DNA from 2 places in the Amycolatopsis sp. cg9 genome. Region 1 is predicted to be linked to the other one. Evidence: riboswitches for the same ligand, from Rfam matches in the RefSeq annotation. Region 1 holds a riboswitch; the other holds the start of a gene.
The links. Region 1 has a riboswitch for S-adenosylhomocysteine ahead of ahcY (adenosylhomocysteinase). Riboswitches for the same ligand answer to the same signal wherever they lie in the genome.
Positions count from the first base shown of each region.

Region 2: another riboswitch for S-adenosylhomocysteine. It lies ahead of metH (methionine synthase); the one in region 1 lies ahead of ahcY (adenosylhomocysteinase).

Region 1 is NZ_CP166850.1:7,128,423-7,133,012, forward strand. Features, by position in the region: gene AB5J73_RS33310 (Ku protein) at 1-359, shown strand, start outside; gene AB5J73_RS33315 (hypothetical protein) at 435-641, shown strand; gene AB5J73_RS33320 (hypothetical protein) at 942-1,097, opposite strand; gene ahcY (adenosylhomocysteinase) at 1,218-2,678, opposite strand; S-adenosyl-L-homocysteine riboswitch at 2,757-2,833, opposite strand; gene AB5J73_RS33330 (N-acetyltransferase family protein) at 2,866-3,351, opposite strand; gene AB5J73_RS33335 (hypothetical protein) at 3,348-4,001, opposite strand; gene AB5J73_RS33340 (diiron oxygenase) at 4,059-4,590, opposite strand, start outside.
Region 2 is NZ_CP166850.1:8,226,841-8,231,430, forward strand. Features, by position in the region: gene metH (methionine synthase) at 1-1,682, opposite strand, end outside; S-adenosyl-L-homocysteine riboswitch at 1,697-1,775, opposite strand; gene AB5J73_RS38120 (LLM class F420-dependent oxidoreductase) at 2,070-2,927, shown strand; gene AB5J73_RS38125 (sugar porter family MFS transporter) at 2,997-4,382, opposite strand.

The DNA.
Region 1 (4,590 bases):
TCCTGCGCGACGACCCGCCGCAGATCCGCCCGCAGGAGCTGTCGATGGCCGGCTCGCTGATCGACTCGCTGGCCGAGCCGGTGTTCGAGCCGGAGAAGTACCGCGACCACTACCGCGAGGCGCTCGAGGAGATGATCGAGGCCAAGGTCGCGGGGGAGGAGACGACCAAGCCCGCGGCCGTCACCGCGAAGGCCGACGTCGTCGACCTGATGGCGGCGCTGCAGGCCAGTGTGGACGCGGCGAAGAAGTCACGGCAGTCCACCGCGGACCGGTCCGATGAGGACGGGTCCGATGAGGACGCGAAGCCGGCGGCGAAGAAGAAGGCGGCACCGCGGAAGCGGGCACCGAAGTCCGCTTGAGCCCCGGACGGGTGGTCGCGCCGACACGCCGTCCCGGTCCCGCGCCCGGGCGCTTCCCGGTGGTACCAAGGACTCATGGAATGCGCTTCGTGCGACGCGCGGATCGACCACTGCCACGGCACGCTCGTCGTGCACCCGGAAGGCGGGTTCGCCGAGTGCACCGACACGGCGTGCGCCGACCCCGATCGGGTGCGGCACGCACTGATCGTCGACTGCCCGGCCCCCGGCGGCTGCGGGTGTGCCGCACCGCCGGAGAAATCGTTGCTGCGCCAGGCTTCCTGAGCCTCCCGCCAGGATCCGCGAAGGCCTTCCCGCCGAGTGCCGCGCACCGGCCGGGGAGGCCTTCGCGGCGTCAAGACGGCGTCAGGGCGGTAACACGATCGTGTATGCAGCTGTGTACACGGGCTTGGCGATGTGCTAACACTAACGGGGTCCTTCGGCTCTCCCTCCCCCTCGGAGCCGGAGGACCCTTTACGTTCCGCGGATTCCCGCGACGGAGAACGGCCGAACGGCCTGGCGGCCAGCATCGCTGCTGACGCGCCAGGCCGCGGGCCGGTCGTTGAATCAGTACCGGCGGTTATGTCAGTACCAGTGCGCACGCCCACCGATCCGGCGGCCGGTGCCGCCCAAGATGGCCAGTGCCACGCCGGCCACCGCGAGAATGATGCCGATGGTGTAAAGCACCGGGATTCCCACGATGAACCCGATGATCAGGAGAATTACACCGAGAACGATCACTTTGACACACACTCCTTCGCATGGGACCCGTCCGGCATGCCGGCCGGGCGGATGCGCTGTCACGGGGAGGATGGCCACTTTTGCGGTGCCGCAAACTGCGTCAAACGGAGCAATCTCGGGTCAGTACCGGTAGTGATCGAGCTTGTACGGCCCTTCGACGTCCACCCCGATGTAATCCGCCTGCTCCTTCGTGAGCTTGGTGAGTTTCACACCGAGCGCGTCGAGGTGCAGGCGGGCCACCTTCTCGTCGAGGTGCTTCGGCAGCCGGTGGACGTCGGTGGCGTACTCGCCGGGCTTGGCGAACAGCTCGATCTGCGCGATCGCCTGGTTGGTGAACGAGTTCGACATCACGAACGACGGGTGGCCGGTCGCGTTGCCGAGGTTCATCAGGCGGCCTTCGGAGAGCACGATGATCGCGTGGCCGTCCGCGAAGGTCCACTCGTGCACCTGCGGCTTGATCTCGTTCTTGACGATGCCCGGCAGCTTCGCCAGCCCGGCCATGTCGATCTCGTTGTCGAAGTGGCCGACGTTGGCGACGATCGCGTTGTGCTTCATCCGGCTCATCTGGTCCGCGGAGATGATGCCGAAGTTGCCGGTGGTGGTGATGAAGATGTCGCCGGTGGCCACCACGTCGTCGAGCTCGACGACGTCGAGCCCGTCCATCGACGCCTGGAGCGCGCAGATCGGGTCGATCTCGGTGACCGCGACGCGGGCGCCCTGGCCGCGCAGTGCCTCGACCGCGCCCTTGCCGACGTCGCCGTAGCCGCAGACGACGACGCGCTTGCCGCCGATCATCACGTCGGTGGCCCGGTTCAGGCCGTCCACAAGGGAGTGCCGGATGCCGTACTTGTTGTCGAACTTGGACTTCGTGACGGAGTCGTTGACGTTCATCGCCGGGAAGAGCAGCTCGCCGTCCTTGGCGAGCTTGTAGAGGCGCTTGACGCCGTTGGTCGTCTCCTCGGTGACGCCGCGGATCTCCTTGGCCATCCGGGTGAAGCGGTCGCCGTCGGCGGCCAGGCTCGCGCGGAGGGTTTCGAGGACGATCCGGTACTCCTCGGGGTCCTCTTCGGACGGTTGCGGGACGGCGCCCGCGGCTTCGAACTCGACGCCCTTGTGCACGAGCAGGGTGGCGTCGCCGCCGTCGTCGAGGATCATGTTCGGGGTCTTCCCGCCGGCGAAGGCGAAGAGCTGGTCGGTGCACCACCAGTACTCTTCGAGCGTCTCGCCCTTCCACGCGAACACCGGGGTGCCCGACGGGGCGTCGACCGTGCCCTCGGGGCCGACGACGACGGCCGCGGCCGCCTCGTCCTGGGTGGAGAAGATGTTGCAGGAGACCCAGCGCACCTCGGCGCCGAGCGCGACCAGGGTCTCGATCAGTACGGCGGTCTGCACGGTCATGTGCAGCGACCCGGCGATGCGCGCGCCCTTGAGCGGCTGGGTGGCGGCGTACTCGCGGCGGATCGCCATCAGGCCGGGCATCTCGTGCTCGGCCAGCCGCAGCTGCGTGCGGCCGGCTTCGGCGAGGGAAAGGTCGGCGACGGCGAAGTCGAGACCGTTGCGGCGTGCGAGTTTGTCACTCATTCCTCGAGCTCTTTCCTGACGGCTGGTTGCGGAGCGCGCGGGAGGAACGGGTGGGACACCACAAAAAAAGCACCTCCCTCGCGGGAGGCGCCCTTGGATGCGTGTCGCGGGCCGAGCGTGGCGGAAAGAGTTCCGTCGCAGCGCCTCTCGGCCCGGGATCCAGGATGGCAAAGCCGCCGGGAAGCTGTCAAGCGAGCGGAAGGGCCATGAGAACGTCGTCGACGTCGGTGCCGTCGACGCGGAATTCCCCGCGCAGCACGCCTTCCACGACGAACCCGCACCGCTCGTAGACCCGGCGGGCGGCGGTGTTGTGACCCAGCACGCGCAGCGTCAGCTTGGCCGCCCCGCGCCGGCGCGCCTCCGCCGCGGCCGCGGCCACCAGCCGTCCCGCGATGCCGAGGCCCTGGCGGTCCGGGTCGACGGCGAGCCCGCCGAGCACCAGCACGTGCGCGTGGGCGGGGATGCCGAACCCCTCGTCGAGCCGGACGTACCCGGCGACGACGTCGTCGTGCTCGGCGACCAGGACGTTCTCCGGCCGCGTGCCCTCGTCGAAGAACGGCGTGCCGGGCGGCGGCGGGGGAGCGGGGGACACCGCGGAGTCCCACGTGCGCTCGTCGATCTTGGCGAGCACGGCTTCGTCGCCGGTGCGGGCCGGCCGGACGGTGGTCGTCACGAAAGTCCCTTCCAGGCCTCTTCGACGATCCCGGCGAGCTCGCGGGGGTCGCGGTTGCCCTCGGCGCTGACGGGCCGCAGCGTGACGGTCAGGTCCGGGCCGCTGCGCTGGCAGCTCGTGACGAACGACCGCTCGGGGTCCGGCGTCGAACCGGCCACCGTCGTGTCGTTGTGGACCAGGCACTGCACTTCGCCGACGCGCACGAGCTCCGTGCTCGGCGCGGCCAGGCCCAGCGCTTCGGTGTCCTCGTACGGCGCCACCAGCTCCGGGGAGGCGGCGCTCACGGCGATCAGCTGGAACGCGCGCTCCAGCCGGTCGTCCTGGTACTGCTGCGCCACCGCGCCCGCACCGCCGTAGGCCGCGGACACGCGGGAGGCGGTCTCCCGGTCGGTCTTCTCGATCCGGGCGATGAGGTCCTTGCCCTTCTCCGCGTCGAACTTCGCGATCGTCTCCTGGGCCCGGCCGAGCCCGCCCAGGCTCGGCGGCGCCGTGAGCGCCCGGCCGCTCGGCCCGCCGAGCAGGCTCAGCACGAGCCACGGCACGCCGACCAGCACCGCGCCGACGATGACCCCGATCAGGCCCGCGAAGACCGGGTGGGCGAACGGCGAGCGCGGCGGCGGTGGCGGGGCGGCGGGGAACTCAGCGGTCACCCGGGCATCGTGGCGGAACCGGGCAATCGACGCGAAGGGAATTCCGCCGTCAGTGCCTCAAATGAGATGCGCGCGCCGCCAGATGCCTTCCGACCGGCCGCCGATCAGCCCCGCGTCGCGCAGGAACGGCACGATCTTCTCGGCCATCCAGCGGCGCGTCTCGTGGAAGTGCGGGTTCGCCAGCGCCGCGGCCCGGCCCTCGCGCGGGTCGATCCCGACGCTGCGGTAGATCCGCGGGTCGACCATGCTGTCGATGACGCCGAACGCGACCAGCGCGGTCCGCAGCCGGTGCCGCTGGAGGGCCGCCTTCGTCAGCTTCGGCGTCTCCCGCAGCACCTCTTCCTTGGCGAACCGGACGTGCCGGGCCTCCTCGACGACGTGGATGCGGTTGACCGAGCGGATCAGCGGCTGGATGCCGTCGTCGTCCATCATCGAGCGCTGCAGCCGGTCGGTGGTCTCCTCGGCGACCAGCACGCTGGCGAACATCGAGGGCCCGGCCGCGGTCGCGCCGAACACCTTGGCGGCACGGTGCACGACCTTCGGGACGCCGTAGCGCGGGACGCCGAGCCGCTCGGCGGTGCGGGCGAAC
Region 2 (4,590 bases), 1.1 Mb from region 1:
GAGATGCCGCCGCTGATGTGCACGCCGGGGCAGCGTTCCTTGATCCGGGGCAGCGCGTCGATGAACGCCTTCGCGTAGCCGTTGTGCTCGGCGATGCCGGTGGCGACGGCGAGCACGTTCGGGTCGAAGATGATGTCCTCGCCCGCGAAGCCGGCCTTCTGCGTGAGGATGTCGTACGCGCGGCCGCAGATCTCGACCTTGCGGTCGGCGGTGTCGGCCTGGCCCTGCTCGTCGAAGGCCATCACGACGACACCGGCACCGTAGTCGCGGATGGTGCGCGCCTGGGCCAGGAAGGGCTCCTCGCCCTCCTTGAGGCTGATCGAGTTGACCACGCCCTTGCCCTGCAGGCAGCGCAGCCCGGCTTCGAGCACGCTCCACTTGGAGCTGTCGACCATCACCGGGATCCGCGCCACCTCGGGCTCGGTGGCGATCAGGTTGAGGAACGTGGTCATCGCCTGCTCGGAGTCGAGCAGGTCGGCGTCCATGTTGACGTCGAGCAGGTTGGCGCCGCCGCGGACCTGCTCGAGCGCGACGTCCACGGCGCCCTGGTGGTCGTCGGACTCGATGAGCCGGCGGAACCGCTTGGAGCCGGTGACGTTGGTGCGCTCGCCGATCATCACGAACCCGGTGTCGGCGCCGATGCCGAACGGCTCGAGCCCGCTGAACCGGGTGTGCGTGCGCGGTGCGGGCACCTCGCGCGGGCCGGCTGCCTTCGCGGCGGCCGCGATCTTCTCGATGTGCGCCGGCGTCGTGCCGCAGCAGCCGCCGACCAGGTTGACCAGGCCGTCCCGGGCGAAGCCGCCGATCAGCCCGGCGGTCTCCTCGGGCGTCTGGTCGTAGCCGCCGAAGGCGTTCGGCAGCCCGGCGTTGGGGTGGCAGGCGACGTAGGCGTCGGCGATCCGGGCGAGCTCCTCGACGTGCGGGCGCATCTCTTCGGCGCCCAGCGAGCAGTTCACGCCCACGACCAGCGGTTTCGCGTGCTCGACCGAGCTCCAGAACGCCTCGACGGTCTGGCCCGAGAGCGTCCGCCCGCTGAGGTCGACGATGGTCACGGAGATCCACAGCGGCAGGTCCGGCGCCACCTCGCGGGCAGCGGCGATCGCGGCCTTGCAGTTCAGGGTGTCGAAGATCGTCTCGATCAGCAGCAGGTCGACGCCGCCTTCGGCGAGCCCGGCGATCTGCTCCGCGTAGGACGCCTTGACCTGCTCGAACGTGACCGCCCGGTACGCCGGGTCCTCGACCTTGGGCGACAGGCTGAGCGTGACGTTGAGCGGGCCGATCGAGCCCGCGACGAACCGGCCGCCGAACTCGTCGGCAGCCTGGCGGGCGAGCTGCGCGCCGCGGACGTTCATCTCGTGGACGTGGGACTGCAGCCCGTAGTCGGCCTGGCCGATGCTGGTGGCGGTGAAGGTGTTGGTCGTGGTGATGTCCGCGCCCGCGGCCAGGTACTGCCGGTGGACGTCGAGGATGACGTCCGGGCGGGTGAGGTTGAGCAGGTCGGGGTCGCCGGTGACGTCGTGGGTGTGCTCGCCGAAGCGGTCGCCGCGGTAGTCGGCGGGGGTCAGCCCGGCACCTTGCAACATGGTGCCCCAGGCGCCGTCCAGCACCGCCACCCGCTGGTCGAACAGCTCGCGCAGGCGCGCTGTCGAGTCGAACGCGGTGGACTCTCGCGGGGTGTTCACCGGCAGCCTCCCTCAGTCGGGAGGCGCCCTTGGTTGGTCAATCCCGGCCGAGCGTGGCGGACCAGGTGGTCCGTTGCAGCGCCTCTCGGCCTGTGGTCCACGGTATCGGATCCGGGACCGGGCACGCCATCCCGCCCCACCCGGGTGTCCACTGACTGGGACACCTTCTGTCCACAAAGGATTGACACGTCGCCTCCCCGTTCGTCGCGGGTCCCTCCACCGTGCCCGTGACGTGACCCGTCGCTCTGCTCCCCGCCTGCCCGGTCCCGCCGCGTCGAGCGCGACTCGACCGGCACTGGACAAGGTCACCAAGAGTACTCGATCGGCGACCCTCCGCAGCACCGGCTCGACCTTGAAAACTGAAACACGTTCTAATACGCTCGCCCCGTGGACTACGGAATCGTGCTGTTCACCAGCGACCGGGGCATCACCCCGGCGGCCGCCGCGCGCGTCGCGGAGGCCGCCGGGTTCGCCACCTTCTACGTGCCCGAGCACACGCACATCCCGGTGAAGCGGGAGTCCCCGCACCCGCGCACCGGCGACGCGTCCCTGCCCGACGACCGCTACAGCCGCACCCTCGACCCGTGGGTCGCGCTGGCGACGGCCGCCGCGGTGACGTCGCGGATCCGGCTGTCCACGGCGGTCGCCCTGCCGGTGGAGAGCGACCCGATCACGCTGGCCAAGACGATCGCGAGCCTCGACCACCTCTCCGGCGGCCGCGTCACGCTCGGCACGGGCTTCGGCTGGAACGTCGACGAGCTCAACGACCACGGCGTGCCGGGCAACCGCCGCCGCACCGCGCTGCGGGAGTACCTCGAGGCGATGAGTGCACTGTGGACGGAGGAGGAAGCGGCCTACGACGGGGAGTTCGTGTCCTTCGGGCCGAGCTGGGCGTGGCCCAAGCCGGTCCAGGCGCACATCCCGGTGCTGCTCGGCGCGGGCCCGACGGAGAAGACGTTCCGCTGGATCGCCCGCCACGCCGACGGCTGGATCACGACGCCGTCCGACACCGACCTCGACGGGCACGTGGCGTTGCTGAACGAGATCTGGGCCGCGGAGGGCCGCACGGGAGCGCCGCGGATCTGCGCGCTCGGCGAACGGCCGGATCCGGAGCGGCTGGCGCACCTGGACGCACTCGGGGTCACCGAGACGATCTTCGGGCTGCCGGACCGGGCCCCGGAGGAAGTCGAAGCGTGGGTCGGCCGCCTCGCCGGCAAGCTCGGCCTGGCCGCCCCAGTGGGCTGAAGGGGACGTTCCTGTCATGTGACGACAGGAAAGTCCCCTTCAGCTCATCAGATGAGATGAACGTCCCCTTCAGCCCTTCGCGGCCACCCCTTGCCGCGCGCGGAGGTCGAGCTCGATCTGCTCCAGCGTGCGGCCCTTCGTCTCCGGGACCAGCCACTTCGTGAGCACGAACAGCACCACGTTGATCCCGGCGAACAGGAACATCGAACCGCCGATGCCGAGGGACTTCGGGTCGGAGATGATCGGGAACACCGCGCTGACGATCCCCGTCGCCGCCCAGAGGACCACGCTGCTCACGCCCATGCCGGCCGCGCGGACCTTGAGCGGGAAGACCTCGGACATCATCACCCAGACGACCGCGCCCCAGCCGAGCTCGTAGCCGACCAGGTACAGCACCATCATCACCAGCATCAGGATGCCGCGCAGGCCGGTGTCGTGGACGTTGAGCACGACCAGCCCCGCCGCGGTGAGCGTCAGCACCATGATCACGTTGCCGATGAGCAGCAGCGGCTTGCGGCCCCAGCGGTCGACCACGAACACGACCCACGCGGTGAACAGGAACTTCGTGACGCCCAGGAGCACGCCGGACAGCAGCGCGGCCTGGGTGGCGAAGCCGAGCCCGATGAGCATGGTCGGGAAGTAGGCGTTGATCGCGTTGACGCCGCTGAACTGCTGGCCCACCGCGAGCAGCACGGCGACGAACAGCATCGGCCGCACCCAGCCGGCGAACAGGTCGCGGAACCGCGGCTTCTCCTCGGTGTCCATCCGGATGACGTCGCGGATGGTCGAGATCTCCTCGTCGAGGTTCACCGAGTTGCCGTGGGCGCTGGCCAGCACCCGCCGGGCCTCCTCCTCGCGGCCGTTCTTGACCAGCCAGCGCGGTGTCTCGGGCAGGAACGCCAGCCCGACGAGCAGGATCGCCGCGGGCACGATCGCGCCTGCGAACATCCAGCGCCACGCCGAAACCGGGCCGAGCCAGTAGCTCACCAGGAACGCGATCAGGATGCCGCTGACGATGAAGATCTGGTTCAGCGCGCCCATCGCGCCGCGCAGCCGGGCCGGCGCCAGTTCGGACAGGTACGTCGGAACCGTCGACGAAGAAAGCCCGATGCCGAGCCCGATGACCAGGCGGGAAAGCACGAGCAGCGTGAACGTCGGCGAGAACGTCGCCGCCAGGGTGCCCACGATGACGATCGCCGCGGCGACCATGATCGTGCGGCGCCGGCCGAGCGCTTCGTTGGTGCGGCTGGAGAACAGCGCACCGACGATGGCACCGACCGACAGGCTGGCGGTGATCACGCCCTTGTCCCAGCTGGTCAGCGCCCACAGCTTCCCGATGAACGGGAGCACCCCGGAGATCACGCCGAGGTCGTAGCCGAAGAGGATGCCGCCGAGCGCACCGAAGAAGTACAGGGTGGTCCGGCTGATGTGCCGCGCCGGGGCTGTCTGCGTCATTGCCGGGTCGCCTCTTTCGTAGGTCCAGTCCAGCCAGCGGGCACCACACTCACACGCCGGAAAAATCCCGACAAGACGCTGCGTGATAACAATTCAGAAACCTGATCGTCGTTCACATATGTGACACCGCAAAAGCGACCTCGAATCCACTGTGGACAGTTCCGGCAACGAAATCATCGAACGCTTTACAACGTTCAAAGGCCTGGTT